One region of the Streptomyces sp. NPDC029674 genome, then DNA from elsewhere that is predicted to be linked to it. Evidence: riboswitches for the same ligand, from Rfam matches in the RefSeq annotation. Region 1 holds a riboswitch; each other region holds the start of a gene.
The links. Region 1 has a riboswitch for cobalamin ahead of ACI2L3_RS36905 (cobalamin biosynthesis protein). Riboswitches for the same ligand answer to the same signal wherever they lie in the genome.
Positions count from the first base shown of each region.

Region 2: it holds a riboswitch for cobalamin, as region 1 does, so the genes downstream of both, ACI2L3_RS03700 (ABC transporter substrate-binding protein) here and ACI2L3_RS36905 (cobalamin biosynthesis protein) in region 1, are expected to answer to the same signal.
Region 3: it holds a riboswitch for cobalamin, as region 1 does, so the genes downstream of both, metE (5-methyltetrahydropteroyltriglutamate--homocysteine S-methyltransferase) here and ACI2L3_RS36905 (cobalamin biosynthesis protein) in region 1, are expected to answer to the same signal.
Region 4: it holds a riboswitch for cobalamin, as region 1 does, so the genes downstream of both, ACI2L3_RS28575 (energy-coupling factor ABC transporter permease) here and ACI2L3_RS36905 (cobalamin biosynthesis protein) in region 1, are expected to answer to the same signal.

Region 1 is NZ_JBJDPY010000026.1:11,812-16,693, forward strand. Features, by position in the region: gene ACI2L3_RS36895 (putative cobaltochelatase) at 1-985, opposite strand, end outside; gene ACI2L3_RS36900 (cobyric acid synthase) at 1,044-2,552, opposite strand; gene ACI2L3_RS36905 (cobalamin biosynthesis protein) at 2,549-3,517, opposite strand; cobalamin riboswitch at 3,626-3,770, opposite strand; gene ACI2L3_RS36910 (hypothetical protein) at 3,878-4,102, opposite strand; gene ACI2L3_RS36915 (anion permease) at 4,115-4,882, opposite strand, start outside.
Region 2 is NZ_JBJDPY010000001.1:830,461-835,342, forward strand. Features, by position in the region: gene ACI2L3_RS03675 (PLP-dependent cysteine synthase family protein) at 1-551, opposite strand, end outside; gene ACI2L3_RS03680 (MoaD/ThiS family protein) at 564-842, opposite strand; gene ACI2L3_RS03685 (putative leader peptide) at 987-1,097, opposite strand; gene ACI2L3_RS03690 (ABC transporter ATP-binding protein) at 1,164-1,970, opposite strand; gene ACI2L3_RS03695 (FecCD family ABC transporter permease) at 1,967-2,998, opposite strand; gene ACI2L3_RS03700 (ABC transporter substrate-binding protein) at 2,995-3,957, opposite strand; cobalamin riboswitch at 4,001-4,151, opposite strand; gene ACI2L3_RS03705 (M67 family metallopeptidase) at 4,124-4,546, opposite strand; gene ACI2L3_RS03710 (amino acid permease) at 4,633-4,882, opposite strand, start outside.
Region 3 is NZ_JBJDPY010000004.1:129,378-134,259, reverse strand. Features, by position in the region: gene ACI2L3_RS11055 (alpha/beta fold hydrolase) at 1-365, shown strand, start outside; gene ACI2L3_RS11050 (TetR/AcrR family transcriptional regulator) at 420-1,079, shown strand; gene ACI2L3_RS11045 (LysR family transcriptional regulator) at 1,106-2,074, opposite strand; gene ACI2L3_RS11040 (LLM class flavin-dependent oxidoreductase) at 2,085-2,960, opposite strand; gene ACI2L3_RS11035 (GNAT family N-acetyltransferase) at 3,052-3,567, shown strand; cobalamin riboswitch at 3,592-3,813, shown strand; gene metE (5-methyltetrahydropteroyltriglutamate--homocysteine S-methyltransferase) at 3,979-4,882, shown strand, end outside.
Region 4 is NZ_JBJDPY010000013.1:108,761-113,642, reverse strand. Features, by position in the region: gene cbiQ (cobalt ECF transporter T component CbiQ) at 1-565, opposite strand, end outside; gene ACI2L3_RS28580 (energy-coupling factor ABC transporter substrate-binding protein) at 572-943, opposite strand; gene ACI2L3_RS28575 (energy-coupling factor ABC transporter permease) at 943-1,653, opposite strand; cobalamin riboswitch at 1,683-1,867, opposite strand; gene ACI2L3_RS28570 (APH(3') family aminoglycoside O-phosphotransferase) at 1,985-2,815, opposite strand; gene ACI2L3_RS28565 (PTS ascorbate transporter subunit IIC) at 2,869-4,443, opposite strand; gene ACI2L3_RS28560 (PTS sugar transporter subunit IIA) at 4,473-4,882, opposite strand, start outside.

The DNA.
Region 1 (4,882 bases):
CGAGCTTGTCCTCGTCGAGTCCCGGCGCGTCGAAGGGGTTGCGGCGCCTGCGGTGCGGCAGCGCGAGCAGCGCGGCCTGCCGCACGTCCTCGCTCTGCACGTCGGTGCGGCCCGCCCAGGCGGCCAGCGCCGTCGCCGTGCGCGCCATCACGATGTCCGCGCGCATCCCGTCGACCTCGAACGCCGCGCAGGTCGCCGCGATCTGCCGCAGCGCCGCGTCCCCCAGGACCACCTGGGGGAGCAGCGCGCGGGCCGCCACGACGCGGTCGCGCAGCGCGGCCTCGTCCGCGGCGAAGCGGGCGGCGAAACCCTCGGGGTCGTCGTCGTACGCGAGCCGCCGCCGTACGACCTCGACGCGCTGGTCGGTCTCGCGGGACGCGGCCACCTCGACGGTCAGACCGAACCGGTCGAGCAACTGCGGCCGCAGCTCGCCCTCTTCGGGGTTCATCGTGCCGACGAGCAGGAACCGCGCGGCGTGCCGCACGGAGACGCCCTCGCGCTCGACGTACGAGGCGCCCATCGCGGCGGCGTCCAGGAGCAGGTCGACCAGGTGGTCGTGGAGCAGGTTGACCTCGTCCACGTACAGGATGCCGCGGTGCGCGTCGGCGAGCAGTCCGGGCTCGAAGGCCTTCACGCCCTCCGCGAGCGCCCGCTCGATGTCGAGGGCGCCGACGAGCCGGTCCTCGGACGCGCCGACGGGCAGCTCGACCATGCGCGCGGGGCGCGCGGTGGCGCCGCCCGCCTCGTGCGGGCCGTCGGGGCAGTTCGGGTCGGGCGCGGCCGGGTCGCACGAGAAGCGGCACCCGGCGACGACCGGGACCTCCGGAAGGAGCGCGGAGAGCGCACGCACGGCGGTGGACTTGGCGGTGCCCTTCTCTCCCCGCACGAGCACGCCGCCGACGGCGGGCGATACGGCGTTCAGCAAGAGCGCGAGCCGCAGGTCGTCCTGCCCGACGAGGGCGGTGAACGGATACGGGGTACTCACAGAGCCTCCTTGATGCGGTGGTGCGTGGCGGTGCTCACGTGGGCCTTCACAGGGGCGCTCATGACGGCGCGCCCGGCGCGATGAACGGCAGGCCCCCCGGCACGCCGTTCTCGATCAGGCCCAGCAGCGCGTCCGTGTCCGCGTGGTGTTCGATCAGGTCGCCGAGCAGGTCGAGCTGCTCCTCGCGCAGCGCGCCGAAGCTGGTGTCGGGGGCGGGCACGAAGCGGCGGCCCGCCGCGCGGGCGACCTCGGTGAGGAACCGGCGCCGGAACGCGTCGCTCTCCAGCGACCCGTGCCAGTGCGTGCCCCACACCTCGCCGACCCGGCAGCCGTCCAGGAAGGGTTCGCCGCCCGCCACCTCGGCGACGCCGTGATGGATCTCGTACCCCTCGACCGGCTCCCCGAGGGCCTCGCCCACCGGCCGGGCGAGGGTCTTCTCCCGGGCGAACCGCACCCGCACCGGCAGCAGCCCCAGCCCGTCGACGGATCCGGCCTTCGACTCCACGTCGTCCTCGATGTGCTCGCCGAGGACCTGGAAGCCGCCGCAGATCCCGAGCACGGGCCGCCCCTCGGCGGCCCGGCGCGCGAGGGCGTCCGCGAGCCCGCGCTCACGCAGCCACCGCAACGCCTTCACGGTCCCGCGCGTGCCCGGTACGACCACGAGGTCCGCGTCGACGAGCTCCTCCGCCCGGTCCACGAACCGCACGACGACACCGGGCTCGGCGGCCAGCGCGTCCACGTCCGTGAAGTTCGACATCAGCGGTACGGCGCACACGGCGACCCGCAGCACGTCCTCACCGACCGGCGGCGCCACCACGGACTCCCGGACCGCGCCCCGCAGGGAGACCCGCAGGCCGTCCTCCTCGTCGATGCCCAGCCCGTGCTGGAACGGCAGCACGCCGTACGTGCGCCGCCCGGTGAGCCCGAGCAGCATGTCGAGCCCGGGTTCGAGGAGGGAGACGTCCCCGCGGAACTTGTTCACCAGGTAGCCCGCGACGAGCTCCTGGTCGGCCGCGCTCAGCAGCGCCGTCGTCCCGAAGAACGACGCGAACACCCCGCCCCGGTCGATGTCCCCGACCACCAGGACGGGGAAGCGGGCGGCGCGCGCGATGCCCATGTTGACGATGTCGGTGCGCCGCAGGTTGATCTCGGCGGGACTCCCCGCGCCCTCACAGATCACGGCGTCATAGCTGCCCCGGAGCTCCTCCAGGCATCCCACGACGGTCTCCAGCAGTGCGGCCTGGCGCCCCCCGTGGTAGCCGCGCGCGCTCATCTCGCCCACCGGCTTGCCCATGAGCACGACCTGGCTGGAGCGGTCACCGCCGGGCTTGAGCAGCACGGGGTTCATCAGCGCGCTCGGCTCGACGCGGGCGGCCTGCGCCTGCATGGCCTGCGCACGGCCGATCTCGGCGCCCTCGCGGGTGACGAAGGAGTTGAGGGACATGTTCTGCGCCTTGAACGGCGCGACGGACACGCCCTTGCGGGTCAGCCACCGGCAGATGCCGGCGGTGACGACGCTCTTCCCGGCGTCGGAGGTGGTTCCGGCGACCAGCAGTCCACCGCTCATACGTCTCTCCCTGACTTGGCCGACCGCGACCTTGCCGACCGCAGTGTCCGGCGGGCGGCGACCGCGACGCCGAGAGCAAGCCAGCTCACCCGCCGGGACAGCTTCACGGCCCGCTCGATGTCTTCTACGCGCACGTCACGCCCGCCCCCGTTCAGCACGGGCCGGTGCTCGATCCGTCCGCCGTACGAGAGCGTCCCCCCGAGCCGGACCCCCAACGCCCCGGCGAAGGCGGCCTCGACGGGCCCGGCGTTCGGACTGGGGTGCTTCGCCGCGTCCGTACGCCAGGCGCTCAGCGCGCCCCGCCCCGAGTCCCCGGCGACCGCCGCGAGCACGGCGGTGAGCCGCGCCCCCGGCCACCCGAAGACGTCGTCGAGCCGGGCGGAGGCCCACCCGTAGCGCCGGTACCGGGACGACTTGTGCCCGACCATGGCGTCCAGCGTGTTCACGGCGCGGAAGGCGACGAGCCCCGGCACCCCGCCGAGGGCGCCCCACACGAGCGCCCCCACCACCGCGTCGGACGTGTTCTCGGCGACGGACTCCACGACGGCCCGCGCGATCCCGTCGGCGTCCAGCGCCTGCGGGTCCCGCCCGCACAGATGCGGCAGCCGCTCCCGCGCGACCTCGACGTCGCCGGCCTCCAGCGCCCCGCCGACGGCCCGCGCCTCCCGGCCGAGCGAGGTCCCGCCGACCACGGCCCAGGTCGCGGCGGCGGTCAGCGCCACCGAACCGGCGCGTGACCGGCGTACGAGGGAGGAGGCGAGGGCGGCGGCGCCCGCCGCGCCCCCGGCGCACACCACGGCGTGCAGCGCGCCCCACCCGCGGTGGTCGCGCCACAGCACCCGCTCGACGGCGCCCGCGGCACGTCCGAACGCGGCGACCGGATGGCCGCGGCGGGGATCGCCGAGCAGCAGGTCACCGAGGAGTCCGGCGGCGGCGCCGTACGCGAAGTCGCGATCGGCACTCATGGGCTCAGCCCGTCGCTTCACTGAGGAGGGAGCTCGTACTCAGGGAGGGAACCGGCAACGGGCGGCCGCGCATGGCGATATGTCCTCACTCAGGGTGTCCGCGCCCTGGTTCGACGTGATCGGTGGCGAGAGTTCCTGGCTCGCGGGGAGTGTCTCTCCCCGGTGACAGTGGCGGGACCGCGCCGGATTCGCACCGGCTTCCTCTTCTGCCGCCGTAGTTGGCCCCGGCAGTCCACCACGCCCCGCGAATGCCCGTCAACTCGCCGTTGACCTGCGGCGGGAGAGTGTGCGGAGCCCCACACACGACGGTGGGGCGCGGGACGCGCCAGCGCGTCCCGCACCCCACCCGAAAACGCTTCGTCAGGCGACGATCAGATAGATCCCGTACGCCACGGCCGCCGCGCACAGCGCGAAGCAGGCGTACGCGCCGGTGCGCGCCGCGGTCGCGGAGCCGCCGCCCGAGGTGGCCGCCGTCTCCTGCTTCGAGAGGCCGACGATGCCGAGGGTGAACAGGCCCACCAGGGCCACCGTCACCGCGAGGCTGACTCCGAAGACGGAGCCGAGAGCTGCCCAGTCGATGCTCATGGTGATCTGTCCTTATACCGTCGCGGGCCGGGCGGGGTCCGCCATGGCGCCGGTCGTGGTGGTGGTCGGGGCTCCGACGGTGGCCTTGAGGGGCTCGTCCGGGCCGGTCGAGGCGGCCATCGCGCCCGTCGGGGGCGGGGTGACGGCGGCGATCGCGGTGGTCACGACGCCCGCGGGCTCGGCGCCCGTGGCGTCGTCGGAGCGGATCTCGTCGTCGGTGACGTTGGTGTGGTCGACGGCGTTGCGCCGCGAGAGCACCCAGATGACGGCCGAGCCCGCGACCAGGAGCGCGGCGGTGACCGCGACGCCCCAGGGGCCCTGCTTGGTGAGGAACTCGGCGCCCGCGCCGACCAGGCCGGCGGCCGGCAGGGTCAGACCCCAGGCGACGAACATCCGGGTCGCGGTCGACCAGCGGACCACGCCGCCCTTGCGGCCGAGGCCCGCGCCCATCACGGCGCCGGAGCAGGACTGGGTGGTGGAGAGCGAGAAGCCCAGGTGCGAGGAGGCCAGGATGACCGTCGCGGCGCTGGTCTGGGCGGCGAAGCCCTGCTGCGGCTGGAGGTCGGTGAGGCCCTTGCCCATGGTGCGGATGATGCGCCAGCCACCGAGGTAGGTGCCGAGGGCGATGGCCACACCGGCCGAGACGATGACCCACATCGGGGGGTTCGCGCCGGGGTTCAGGACGCCGCCGGTGACCAGGGCGAGCGTGATGATGCCCATGGTCTTCTGTGCGTCGTTCGTGCCGTGGGCCAGCGAGACGAGGCCCGCGGAGGCGATCTG
Region 2 (4,882 bases), on a different contig from region 1:
CCCATGAGGGTGCCGGTGGTGCCGAGGCCCGCCACGAAGTGGGTGATCGAGGGGAGGTCGGCGAGGACCTCGGGGCCCGTCGTGGCGTAGTGGGCGCCCGCGTTGTCCGGGTTGCCGTACTGGTAGAGCATGACCCAGTCCGGGTGCTCGGCGGCCAGTTCCTTGGCGACGCGGACGGCGGTGTTGGAGCCGCCCGCGGCCGGGGAGGAGATGATCTCGGCGCCCCACATGGCGAGCAGATCCCGCCGCTCCTGCGAGGTGTTCTCCGGCATGACGCACACGATGCGGTAGCCCTTGAGCCTGGCCGCCATGGCGAGCGAGATGCCGGTGTTGCCGGAGGTCGGCTCCAGGATCGTGCAGCCGGGCGTCAACCGGCCGTCCTTCTCGGCCTGTTCGACCATGTGCAGGGCCGGCCGGTCCTTGATGGAGCCGGTCGGGTTGCGGTCCTCGAGCTTGGCCCAGATGCGGACCTCGTCGGAGGGTGACAGGCGCGGCAGGCGTACGAGCGGTGTGTTGCCGACCGCGGCGAGCGGGGAGTCGTAGCGAGGCATCCGGGATCGGGCCTAGACCATGCCGCCGGCGACGGCCGGCAGGATCGTGACGCTGTCGCCGTCGGCGAGCTTCGTGGAGATGCCGTCGAGGAAACGGACGTCCTCGTCGTTCAGGTACACGTTCACGAAGCGGCGGAGCTTGCCGTCGTCGACGATGCGGTCGGCGATGCCCGGGTGCCGCGAGTCGAGGTCCGTGAAGAGCTCGGCGAGGGTGTCCCCGCTGCCTTCGACGGCCTTGGCGTCGTCGGTGTAGGTGCGGAGGATGGTCGGGATGCGGACCTCGATGGCCATGGCTGAGGGCTCCTGTCGGGTTCGAGAAGTGCGGGTGGTGGGCGCGCGCGGCGGCGCTGTGCTGAGTGTGGTGCGTCGGCGTACGCGGGGTGCGCCCGGGTACGGGGTGCGGCGCCGCGGCCCACGGCCGGGCGGCGGATCGGTTCAGCGGGAACAGATCGCGCTGGCGAGGCGGCACAGGTCGACGTGCAGCCGCGCGACAAGCAGCACGGGGGGTGCGCTCGGCGTCTCTTCGCTCACGTCATGGGGAACCATGCGGTCATCGTATCGATTCCCGGTCCGGATCCCGGAATGTGATCTCACCTGGTGGACGGAATCCGTTCAGGATGCGGGCGGCGGCAGATAGATCACGGTCGGGGCGCCGGTCACCGGATGCGTGCTGACCTCGGCCGTCACGCCGTACACGGTGGCGAACAGCTCGGCGGTGAGGACCTCCTTCGGCGCCCCGGAGGCGACGAGGCGGCCGCCGTCGAGGACGTGGAGGCGGTCGCAGTAGTACGCGGCGAGGTTCAGGTCGTGCAGGGCAAGGAGGTTGGTCGTGCCCAAGTCCCGTACGAAGGAGAGGATTTCGAGCTGGTAGCGAATGTCGAGGTGGTTGGTGGGCTCGTCGAGGACGACGAGGGTGGGCTGCTGCACGAGGGCGCGGGCCACCAGGGCGCGCTGGCGCTCGCCGCCGGAGAGGGAGGGGAACGCGCGGTCGGCCAGCCCTTCGACGCCGACCCGGGCGAGGGCCGCCGTGACGAGCTCCTCGTCGGCCGCCGTGTCCGCCTCCCAGAACCGCTTGTGCGGGGAGCGGCCCATCGCGACGACCTGCCGGACGGTCAGCTCGAACGCCGCCTGCCCGTCCTGCGGGACCGTGGCGAGGCGCCGGGCACGCGCCTTCGGGGTCATGGCGTGCAGATCGTCGCCGTCGAGGAGGGCGCGGCCCGCGGTGGGGCGCAGCGTGCCGTACACGCAGCGGAGCAGCGTCGTCTTGCCGCTGCCGTTGGGGCCGACGACGCCGACGGTCTCGCCGGGGGCGGCGGTGAGGTCGACGGCGTCCACGAGGAGCCTGCCGTCGACCTCGTACGAGAGGCCTTCCGTGCGCAGCTCGCCGACGGGAGGGGCGGGGTTCACGCGAGGGTTCACGCGGATACTCCTTCGGTGCGCCGCCGCAGCAGCCACAGGAAGAACGGGCCGCCGGTCAGCGCGGTGAGCACGCCGACGGGGATGTCCTGCGGCGCGGCGACGGTGCGTGCGGCGAGGTCGGCGACGACCAGGAACACCGCTCCCATCAGCGCCACCACGGGGAGCAGCGCCCGGTGCGCGGCGCCGACGAGCATGCGGGCGGCGTGCGGCACCATCAGGCCGACGAAGCCGATGGCTCCGCTGTACGCGACGAGGACGCCGGTCAGGAGCGAGGCGAGGACGAAGACGCCGGCGCGGAAACGCGTGGCGTCCAGGCCGAGGACGGTGGCGCCCTCCTCGCCGGCGAGGAGCAGGTCGAGGGGGCGGGCCATGGTCATCAGGAGGGCCGTGCCGAGGACGAGGGTGGCGCAGGGCAGGGCGAGCATGTCCCAGCGGGCGCTGCCGAGGCCGCCGAGCGTCCAGTAGAGGACTTCTTGGAGGTGGTCCGCGCTGTCGGCGGTGACCAGGATGAGGCTGGTCAGCGCGGTCAGGATGTACGAGACGGCGACGCCCGCGAGGATCAGGCGCCCGGTGGCGAAACCGCCGCCACCGCTGCGGGCCAGGGTGTAGACGAGGATCAGGGAGAGCAGCGCGCCCGCGAAGGAGGCGGCCGGGATCGTGACGGTGGTGGACAGGGCCGCGCCGAGGCCGAAGACGCCGCCGAGGACGATCGCGCAGACCGCGCCGACGGAGGCGCCCGAGGAGACGCCGAGGAGGAACGGGTCGGCGAGGGGGTTGCGGACGAGGGCCTGGAGGACGGTGCCGATGACCGCGAGTCCGGCCCCCACGGTCGCCCCGAGCAGGACCCTGGGCAGGCGGACGTCGAGGACGATCGTCCGGAACGGGGAGGGTTCCGCCCGCCCCGTCAGGATCTGCAGGACGTCGGCCGTGGGGATGCGGACGGAGCCGAGGGCGAGACCGGCCACGAGCGCGACCGCGAGTGCCGCACAGAGCGTGGCCACGAGCGTGGCGCGGCGCAGGCGCTTCACAGCTGCGCCGCCAGCTTCCTCACCGCCTCGGGTGCTCGTACTCCCGTGACCATGTCGGAGAGCGGCAGGACCGCGAAGCGCTTGTTCTTGACGGCCGGGACGTCCTGGAGGGCCGGGTCCTCCAGGAGGCGCTTCTTCTTCTGGGCGACCGTCGTGGCGCCGTAGTCGAGGATCAGGATGGTGTCGGGCTTGCGCTCGACGACCTTCTCCCAGGACGCGTCGCTGAAGGACTTGTCCACGTCGCCGAAGACGTTGCGGCCGCCCGCCCGCGCGATGATGTCGTTGCCGATGCCGCGGCCGCCCGCCGTGAAGGCCGTCTTGTCGCCGCTGTCGTAGACGAAGACGGAGAGCGGCTTCCGGCCCTTCGCCTTCTTCGCTGTGGCGGCCAGTTCGCGCTTCGCCCCGCTCACCCACTTCTCGGCGCGCCCGCGCACGCCGAAGGTGGAGCCGACCTCGCGGACCTCCCGGTAGACGTCGTCCATGGAGACGGACTTCTTGGCGCAGCCCTCTACGTTGAGGCGGCTGTCGATGCCGGACTTGGCGAGCGCGGAGCGGCTGCGGCCGTCGCCGGCGAGGAAGGCGCTGGCGTATCCGCCGTAGACGAAGTCGGGGTTGGCGGAGAGCAGCTTCTCGTAGGAGGGGTACTCCTTGGCGAGCACGGGGATCGAGTCGTAGGCCTTCTCATACTTCGGGAGGACCTTGTCGTCGAGGTAGGCGGTGCCCGCGATGTGGTCCTTGAGGCCGAGTTCCAGCATCACTTCGGTGGTGTGCTGGTTCATGGTGACGGCGCGCTTCGGCGGTGCGTCGTACGTCGTCTTCACGCCGCAGTTGGTGACGGTGTACGGGAATCCGGCGGCCTTGGCGGCGGGCTTCGCGTCACCGCCGGAGTCCGTCGAGGAGCACGCGGCGAGCGGGACGAGCAGGGCCGCGGCGGCCAGGACACGTATCGGGCGGGACATGGCTGAGCTGCCTCCTCCAGGGGATTTCCGCGTCCCCTGCGTCGTGTGGAGGAAGGCGGCAGGTCAGTTCCTGACTCCCCCGCCCCGGCCGGGGTGGGGTCACAGTGGCGGGACCGTGCCGGGTTCGCACCGGCTTCCTGGGTCCTGCCGCCTTCATGAGTAAAGCTCAGTATGCCTGTACGACCTTTACCTCTTCCTCGGTGACCTCGCCGTCGACGATCCGGTACGAGCGGAACTGGAAGGGGCCCGCGTCGTCGGTGTCGGCCGTGGAGACCAGGACGTAGTGGGCGCCGGGCTCGTTGGCGTACGTGATGTCGGTGCGCGAGGGGTAGGCCTCGGTCGCGGTGTGCGAGTGGTAGATGATCACCGGCTCCTCGTCGCGGTCGTCGAGATCGCGGTAGAGCTTGAGCAGGTCGCCCGAGTCGAACTCGTAGAACGTGGGCGAGCGCGCGGCGTTCAGCATCGGGATGAACCGCTCGGGGCGGCCGGTGCCCGCCGGGCCCGCGACCATGCCGCACGCCTCGTCGGGGTGGTCCTGGCGCGCGTGCGCGACGATCTGGTCGTGGAGGGCCTGGGTGATGGTCAGCATGGCGTCAGGATAAGCAGAGGGGCACGTACGTACCGGAATGTGGTACGTACGTGCCCGAATGCTGGACAGCGGCCTTGGGGAGCCGGTCAGTCCTTGGAGACGCGGTCGCCGGCGCTCTCCTCGGAGAGGCCGATCTTCCGCTTGTTGAAGGCCGCGGCCTGCGGGTTGCGGCTCTTCAGGACCAGGTAGGAGATACCGAGGATCGCGGCCCACACCGGAGCGGCGTACAGCGAGATCCGCGCGTCCTTGTCGACGCCCATCATCACGATGACCATGCCGATGAAGAGCAGGGCGAACCAGCTGGTGTACGGGGCGCCCGGGGCCCGGAAGGTGGAC
Region 3 (4,882 bases), on a different contig from region 1:
GGTGGGCCGATCAGGAGGAGGAGCAGTCGCCGCCCCCGCCGTGGCTCGACGACGAGGAACTCGCCTACTACGTCGACACGTTCGAGCGGACGGGCTTCACCGGCGGCCTCAACTACTACCGCAATCTGGACCGCAACTGGGAGCTCACCGGGCACCTGGCCGACCGTCGCGTCACGCAGCCCTCGCTGTTCGTCACGGGTTCCAAGGACCCCGTCGGGCAGTTCATGCCCGCGAAGGACCTCGACCTGATGCTGACCGACCAGCGCGGCCACGTCGTGCTCGACGGCGCCGGCCACTGGATCCAGCAGCAGCGGCCCGACGACGTGAACGCCGCTCTCCTCGAGTTCCTCTCCACGGTCGGCTGATAACCTCCGCTGCCACCGATACGTACAGGTTCGACCGACAGTGAATGGATCGCAGTGGCTGCCCAGGCCCCGGCCGCAGACGGCGGTCAGAAGCAACCGATCACGCCCCGCAGCGCCCGCGGCGTCAGGACGCGCAACGCCCTGATCGCCGCCGCGCGCGAGGTCTTCGAGCGCGACGGGTATCTGGACGCCCGCATCACGGACATCTCGAAGGCGGCGCACGTCGCCTCCGGGTCGTTCTACACGTACTTCAACAGCAAGGAAGAGATCTTCCAGGCGCTGGTCGAGCAGGTACAGGAGGAGATGCTCCACCCGCACCTGCGCGAGCGCACCGGCATCACCGATCCCCGTGAGCTCATCGACGCGTCGAACCGCGAATACTTGCGCGCGTACAAGAAGAACGCCCGCCTCATGGCGCTCTTCGAGCAAGTCGCCCAGGTGGACGAGCAGTTCATGGCGCTGCGCATCGAGCGCGGCAACGCCTTCGCCCGGCGCAACGCCAAGCTGATCCGGACCCTCCAGGAGAATGGTCAGGCCGACACCGGCCTGGATCCGCTGATCACCGCGCACGCCCTGTCGGTGATGGTGAGCCGCATGGCCTACATGGTGTTCGTGCTCGGGCAGCGCATTCCCTACGAGCGGCTCGTCACGACGCTCAACACAATCTGGGAGAACGGGCTGCGGCTGCGGGACCCGGCGCCGCCCGAGGACTGACCGGCGGCGGGGCTCCGGACGCGCCGCTACCAGCCGCGCGCGGACTCCAGCAGGTGGTCCCTGACCAGGGCGACGTGCGGGTTGTCCGAGGAGCCCGGCCGCTGCACGAGGTAGCCGGTGTTGATGGGCGGGTCGTCCGGATCGGCCAGCAGCACCAGGGCGCCCGACGCGAGCTCGTCGAGGCAGAGGTAGCGCGGCAGCACGCTGAAGCCGACGCCGCCGACGACGGCGCCCTTGACCGCGCGCAGGTCGGGCATGGTGACGGCGGGCTTGCAGACCAGCCGCTTGCCGAAGACGTGGCGCCAGTAGCGGCGGACGATGGGCAGATCCTCCGCGTACGCCACCAGGGGGACGCCGTGCAGCGCCGCGGGCCCGTCGGCGGCGAAACGCGCGGGCCCGCCGATCCGCTCGACCCAGGCCGCCGACGTGACCAGGACGAACTCCTCGTCGGCCAAGGGCACGGCGGCGAGGGCCCGGCCGCGCGGCCGGGTCGTGGCGATCAGCAGGTCGTGGCGGCCCGCACGCATCTCCTCCAGGAGCTCCTCCGTCAGTCCGGTCGCGATCCGCAGCAGCACCCCCTTCTCCACCAGAGGCGCGAGCCGGGGCAGCACACAGTGGGAGAGGAGCTCCGCGGGGCCCGCCACGTGCACCGGCTCGGCGGAACCGTCACCTCCGTGGCCCGCGACCTCCGCGAGGGCGTCCAGGGGGTCGATGACGCGGGACGCCAGCTCGTCCGCGAAGGGCGCGGGAGCGGCGCCGCGCGGCAGCCGCTCGAACAGTTCCCGGTCGAGCTGTCGCTCCAGGGCACGGATCTGCGCGGTGACCGTCGGCTGCGACAGGCCCAGGAGCCGCGCGGCCGCCGTGAAGGACCCGGAGCGGTAGACCGCCAGGAACGTGCGCAGCTGGTTCAGGTCCAGGGGCGCGGTGCCGTGCGCACCGCCCGGCGCCCCGGCCCCCGCCCCCGGGGGCCCCGCGTCAGCGTTCGTCTTTCCCATGCTCAGGAGCCTAAGGGCTGACCAGGGGGCGCACCTCGTCCGTGACGAAGCGGATGAATCCCTCGGGGTCCGGTTCATCCGCGGTGGGCTGCAGGACGACCGTGTCGGCGCCCGCCTCGGCGAGCCGCCGGACGGCTTTCGCCACGTCCTCGGCGTCCCCGGCGGCGCCGAGTGCGGCGACCCCGTCCAGGCCTTCGCGCCGCTGCTCGGCACGGAGCCGGGCCTCGGCGTCGGGCCCGGTCGCGGTGAGGAGGTAGACCACTACGGGGTGCGCCCCTTCGCGTCCGGCCGCCTCCCTTCCTTCCGCGATGAGTTGACGTGCCCGGCGCACCCCTTCCGGTGTCGTGCTCGCGTCCAGGATGGTGCCGTCGGCGGCCTCTCCGGTGAGCCGTACGGAGCGGGGGCCGCGCGCACCGGCGTAGACGGTGGGGGCCGACGCGGGCGGCCAGTCGAGCTTGACGCCGTCGAGGTGGACGTACCGCCCCCGAACCGTGACGCGTTCGCCGGCCAGCAGGGCGCGCATCGCGTCGAGGTGCTCGCGCAGCAGGGTCAGCGGTGACTCGGCCCGCGCGCCCACCTGCCCCATCCAGTCCTGTACCCCGTGCCCGACGCCGAGCATGACGCGGTCCGGGAAGAGCCGGTGCAGTGTGGCCGCCTCCATCGTGGTGAGGGCGGCGTTCCGCAGCGGCACGGGCAGCAGTCCGACGCCCACACGCAGCCGCTCGGACCAGGCGAGGGCGGCGGCCGCGCTCGCGATGCCGCTCTCCAGGAAGCAGTCCTCCCAGAGCCACAGCTCGTCGAGGCCCGCCTCCTCGGCCGTGCGCACCATGGCGCGCAGGCGCTCGGGGGGAAGCTGGGGACGGAACACCACGCCGAGAGTCGTCATGACGCCTTCCTATCTCGCTCCACGCCGACGATCAACAGCCTTTCCGTGTAAGGGTTGTCGTGCACAAGGGCGTTACATGAGAGTGATCGTCATGAGTCAGCCCACCGCCCAGGCCACCGATCAACCCGCCTCGCTCTCCACCCACGTCCGGAAGGCGGTCGAGGCCGACCTGCCCGAACTCGTGCGCCTGCGGGCCCTGCTCTTCGAGACCCTCGGCGGGGAGTACTTCAACCCCTCGCCCGGCGAGGACGACTGGCGCCACGAGCTCGCCCGCGTGCTGAAGGAACAGCTGACCGCGGACGCCGCGCGCATCCTCGTCGTGGACGGCGAGCACGGGCTCGCCGCCTGCGGCATCGGCACCGTCGAGCAGTGGTTCCCCGGCCCCCACAACCGCAACGGCCGGGTCGGCCACGTGATCGGCGTGGTCACCGACCCCGCGTACCGCCGACGCGGTCACAGCCGCGCGATCATGCGAGCCCTGCTCGACTGGTTCCGCGCGCAGGAGGCCTCGCGCGTCGACCTGTACGCATCCCCCGAGGGCGAACCGCTCTACCGGAACCTCGGCTTCGTCGACCATCCCGACCCGGCGCTGTACTGGCGCCCCTGATGGCCCATCGACGGCCGGGCCCGTAAGGTGACCCGTGCAGCTGGTTCGCCCCGTCCGCCAGACGGGAGCGTCGCAAGAGGGAACCCGGTGGGAATCCGGGACTGCCCCGCAGCGGTGAGCGGGAACGACCGCCGTCACACGCACTGGGACCGTAGAACGGTCCTGGGAAGCGACGGCCAGTAGGCGTCCTCCCCCGGGAGGATGTGCCCGCGAGTCCGAAGACCTGCCCGCTGTCCGCGCGCGAACCGTTTCGGGCGCGGATATTCCGGTGACCTCGAGGGCGGGTCGGCGCACACATCGGACGGACGACCGCGGCTTCCGCGCGAACCCGTACCGTCCGGTCAGTGCTTCCCTTCGCGCTCTCGTCCCGTCCCCGGGATCTCAGGGATTCATCTCGCGAAGGAGATCTCCGTGACCACCACACCCGCGGCCGCGACAGCACGGGCCACCGTGTACGGCTACCCCCGCCAGGGCGCGAACCGCGAACTGAAGAAGGCAATCGAGGGTTACTGGAAGGGCCGCGTCACCGCCGACGCCCTCCGTACCGCCGCCGCCGACCTCCGCCGCGCCAACTGGCGGGACCTCGCGGAGGCCGGCATCGGCGAAGTGCCGACCGGCGACTTCTCGTACTACGACCACGTCCTGGACACCACCGTCATGGTCGGCGCCGTCCCCGAGCGGCACCGCGCCGCGGTCGACGCGGACCCGCTCGACGGCTACTTCGCGATGGCGCGCGGCACGCAGGACGTGGCGCCGCTGGAGATGACGAAGTGGTTCGACACCAACTACCACTACCTGGTGCCCGAGTTGGGGCCGAGGACGGTGTTCGGCGCCGACTCCGGCAAGCAGGTCGGCGAGTTCAAGGAGGCGCGGGCGCTCGGTCTGCCGGCCCGGCCCGTCCTCGTCGGTCCCGTCACCTACCTGCTCCTGTCGAAGCCGGCGCCCGGGGTGGCCGCCGGCTTCGACCCGCTGACCCTCCTCGACCGGCTCCTGCCGGTGTACGCCGAGGTGCTCGCGGACCTGCGCGCGGCGGGCGCCGAGTGGGTCCAGCTCGATGAGCCCGCCCTCGTCCAGGACCGCACACCGGCCGAACTGAACGCCGCCGAGCGCGCCTACCGTGACCTGGGCGCCCTCACCGACCGCCCCAAGCTGCTCGTCGCCTCCTACTTCGACCGGCTCGGCGATGCCCTGCCGGTGCTCGCCAAGGCGCCGGTCGAAGGGCTCGCCCTCGACTTCACCGAGGCGGCCGCCGCCAACCTCGACGCGCTCGCGGCCGTGGGCGGACTGCCCGGCAAGCGGCTGGTCGCCGGTGTCG
Region 4 (4,882 bases), on a different contig from region 1:
CGGTGGCGCCGAGACCGGCGAGGGAGCGCCAGGTCGCGGCGCGGGTGGTGTGGCCGAGCCGGGCGGCCTGCGCCTGCCGGATCCGGCTCATGGAGTCCAGGAGCAGGAAGCTCATCCGGTACGTGACGAGTGCCACGTCCACGACCGGCGCGGGCACCCCCGCCTTCACCAGGCGGGGCAGCAGGTCCGACATCGGCGTGGTGAACGCGAACAGGAGCACGCCGAGCGAGGCGGCGGAGGTCCGCAGGAGCAGACCCCCCGCGCGCGCAGGACCGCCGTCCGCGAACGCCACGAACCCGCCGGGACCGCCGACTTGGACGAGCAGGGTCAGCGCCCCGGTCACGCAGAAGCCGAGCGGCACGCGGTAGGCGCGCCACAGTTTGCCGGGCTCCACGCCCGCCGGGCCGAGCAGCAGCACCAGCGCGGTGACCAGCACCAGGACGGCGCCCGGCCAGGGCGGCAGCGAGATGGCCAGGGCGGTGAGGCCGAGGCCCAGCACGGCCTTGTCCACGGGGTGCCGGCGGCGCCAGCGGCTGCTGTGCGCCGCCGCGTCGATGGGCAGCACGCCGGGTCAGTCCTGCCCGATGTCGGACGGCACTTCTTCCGCCCGCGCCTGTTCCGCGCGTGCCTGCTCGGCGCGTGCCTGTTCCGCGCCCTGGCGGCGTCCCTTGCGCAGCCCGAAGTAGTACGCGAGGACGCCCGCGCCGATGGCCGCCTGGAGGGCGAAGAGTGCCGACTCGACCTCGCCGGACGGGGGTTCGTACAGCGGCGAGAACCACGGTTCGTAGTCCGGCTTCAGCTCGGTGATCGCCGTCTCGGCCTGGGCGTCGGCCCCCGCGAACGGCTCTTCCTCGTCGTCGCCGAGGCCGAGCGCCAGGGGCAGCACCGCGAGCGCGGCGACGATGAGGAGCAGCAGTGTGTTGATCTTCGCGTTCCGGCTCATCAGGCACTGGCCCCCGTCTGCGTCTCGGTCGTCGTGGTGGTCCCCTTGCGCTGCGGCAGTACGCCGAGGCGGGTGAGCTCGCCCTTGCTCGACTGCACGAGCAGGCGCATCACCAGGACGGTGAGCAGGCCTTCGCTGACCGCGAGGGGAATCTGGGTGACGGCGAAGATGCCGCCGAACTTGCCCAGGGCGCCCAGGAACCCGCTGCCGGGGTCGGGGAACGCCAGGGCCAGCTGGACGCTGGTGACGCAGTACGTGGTCAGGTCGGCGACGAACGCCCCGAAGAACACGGTGACCATGAGCGGCACGTCGTACCGCCTGAGGAGCCGGTAGACCGCGTAGCCCGCCCAGGGGCCGATGATCGCCATGGAGAAGACGTTGGCGCCCAGGGTGGTGAGTCCGCCGTGGGCGAGCAGCAGCGCCTGGAAGAGCAGGGTGATGGTGCCGAGCACCGTCATGATCGGCGGCCGGAACAGGATCGCCCCGAGCCCGGTCCCCGTCGGATGCGAGCAACTGCCCGTCACCGAAGGGATTTTCAACGCGGAAAGGACAAACGTGAAGGCCCCGGAGGCGCCGAGGAGCAGCGTGCTCTCCGGGTGTTCCTTGACCTCACGGGTCAGGGAGCGGACTCCGTGGACGACGAACGGCGCGGACGCTACGCCCCAGGCGATCGCGTGCGCCGGCGGGAGGAAACCCTCGGCTATGTGCATGGCTCAGCAGACCCTCTCCAGCACCTCGTGGATGGACAACGTGCCTTGGCCGGTCTCCTGGCTGACGGGTCGTACCGACCGGACTCCGCCTTCCCGGGTACGTGCGTACCCAGTGGCTGCCGCGAGGGCTGGAGCCGGACTTCCCGATCACAGTGGCGAGGGCCGCACCGGCATCACACCGGATTTCCCGAGCACCAAGGCGTGGTGACACTAGTGCGCAACTGATCTGCCTGACAACTTGCACGGCGGTCACGGCGGTGGCACACCCGAGCGCACACCACCACCGCGTACGCCCCTGCTCAGAGGCCGCCCGGCCGTCCGGCCCGCCCGGTCAGAAGAACTCGTCGAGCAGCCGGTAGAAGGCCAGCTTCCGGTCGTCGATCACGTCGGCCCCGGCTGCCGTCCGCTCCTCGTACCGCCGCAGGAACCGTTCGGCGTGCGCCGGTCCGAACCAGGGGTCCTCCTCGTGCGTCAGCTCCCGCAGCGCAATGGCGAGGTCGGTGTGCCGGTCCGCCCGGCCGAGCCGGACGACGTCGATGACTCCGGTGACGCGGCAGGTCGTCGGGTCGAGCAGGACGTTCTCCGGGGTGAGGTCGCCGTGGGCGACCACCGGGTCCTCCGCCGCCGGGCGGGTGCGGTGCAGTTCGTCGAGGAGGTGCTGCCCGGACCAGCCGGCGCGTTCGTCGTCGAGGTCGTCCAGGTCGATGAGATCGTCGGCGACGTTGCGTGCGGCCTGCTCCATGGTGACCGTCAGGCCGCGGTCGAACGGGCAGTCCGCCAGGGGCAGTCCGTGCAGGGCCGCGGCGAGGTCGGCGAGCGATTCCGCCACCGCGAACCGCTGTTCCGGAGGCCACTCGTCGGCGGCCGGCCTGCCGGGCACCGCCTCGGTCACCAGCCACGCCAGGCGGTCGTCGGCGCCGCGCTCGACGATGCGCGGCACGGGGATGCCCCGGCCGGCCAGCCAGGCGAGGCGGTCGGCCTCGCCCGCGAGTTCGGAGGGCGAGCCGTCGTGGGGGACGGGGGCCGTCTTCACGTACAACTCGGGTTCGGCGGCTCCGGCTCCGGCTCCGGTGAGGTGGTGCACCTCGGCGGCCGATGCGCCGTCCGTCGCGGAAGTCCATCGGTACGCGGCGTACCTCCGCCGCAGATCGCTGCTCATGATCGGCATCATGGCAGGCGGCTCCCTGCGGCCCCCACCCGATATTTCCGGCCGTTCTAGGCCCGGCCGGGCGGCGGAGGGGGCTTCGGCGCTCCGCGCGGGGCTGCGATCTTCGCGTACGCGGGCGCGGAGTCCCCGGAGGCCGTGTCGGCGGCCGGGGTGCGGGCCACGTCGTTCGGCGGCAGCAGCGCGTCGCGGTGGGCGCCGGGGTCCCAGCCGGTCTCCACGACCCGCTTCTGGACGACGATCGCGCCGAGCAGGACGGCCGCGCCGATCAGCAGCATCAGGACGATTCCGCCGGTCTCCCCCGTCTTGGCCGCGTAGCCGACGAGCGTGCCGAACCAGCCGAAGTCGGCGTCGCCGAAGGTCGTGTTCTCCTCGCCGAAGGCGCCGAGGACCTTCAGGAGCAGCGCGGGCAGGAAGGTGATGAGGACGCCGTTGACGAAGGCGCCGAGTGCCGCGCCGCGGCGGCCGCCGGTCGCGTTGCCGTAGACACCGGCCGCGCCGCCGGTGAAGAAGTGCGGGACCAGGCCGGGCAGCACGAGGGCGAGCCCGAAGGCCGGGTGGAAGATCCAGGCGAGCAGGCCGAGGCTGACGAGGCCGCCGACGAAGCTGCAGATGAAGCCGACGAGGACGGCGTTCTGCGCGTACGGGAAGACGATGGGCGCGTCGAGGGAGGGCACCGCGCCGGGCACGAGTCTCCGGGCGATGCCCTGGAAGGCGGGGACGAGTTCGCCGAGGATCGTGCGGACGCCGAAGAGGATCACGGCGACGGCGATGCCGAACTGCAGGCCCTGCATGACGGACTGCATGACGTAGTCGCCGACGCCGCTCGCACCCGCCGCGCCGCTCTCGCCGAAGGCCTTGAACGCCTCCTCCTTGCCGGCCTTCCCGAGGAAGACCAGCGACATGATGAGGTAGATCAGGACCATGGACAGGGCGGTCGCGACCATCGAGTCGCGCAGGAAGCGCAGCCCTTCGGGGAGGTTCATCTCCTCCGTGCTGCGGCTGCGGCGGCCCACCAACTGTCCGGTCGCGCCCGCCGCGATGTACCCGGCCGTCCCGAAGTGGCCGATGGCGACGCTGTCGTTGCCGGTGACGCGCTTGGTCCAGGGGTGCGCGAAGGCGGGCAGGGACACCAGCAGGATGCCGAGCAGTACGCCGCCGACGACGACCACGACCCACGACGACCGGCCCGCGACGGCAAGGACCATCGTCAACAGCGTTGCCATGAACAGCATGTGATGACCAGTCAGGAAGACGTACCGCAGCGGAGTGAAGCGGGCGAGGAGCAGGCTGACCGCGAAGCCGAGGATCATCAGCCAGGCGACGCGGGCGCCGTACTGCTCCTGTGCGATGCCGACGATGGCCTCATTGGTGGGGATCACGCCGTGCGCCCCGGTGGCGCCCTGGATCATGTCGCCGAGCGGGGCGAGGGCGCCGACGACGAGTGTCGCGCCCGCCCCGATCAGCAGGAAGCCGAGTGTCGCCTTGATGGCTCCCCCGACGATCTGCCCGGCGGGCTTCCGCAGGGCGATCAGGCCCGCGGCCGTGATGAGGCCGATGAGGTAGGCGGGTTGGCTGAGGATCTCGTCGACGAGAAACTCGGCGGTCGACACGAGCCAGTCCATGGTGGTTCTTTCTCCTTGCCCGGTACGGGTCAGACGTCGTACGTGTCCCTGAGCACGCGGTCGGCCTCCGCCGCGCTGGTGAAGTCCTCGACGACCTTCACCGGGATCCCCACGTCGCCGAGCGTCCTCGCGATCTCCCGCGAGGTGAGGATGGCGACGGCCTCGTCCGCCCGGCCCCTGGCCGAGATGGTGTCCGTCGCCTCGACGGTGACGTAACGGCTCCATCCCCAGCGGTCCAGGACGCCCTCGACGGTCTGCTTGAGAAACAGGCTCGTGCCGACGCCGTTGCCGCACACGGTCAGGATCCTGTGCAGGTCGTCGCCGCGCCGATCCCCGCCGCGCGCCGCCTCCTCACTCGGCCCCGGCCGAACAGCCGCGCCGCCACCACCGCCACCGCCGCCGAGGATCGCGTGCACCGCCCGTGGAGTGGGTGCCTCGC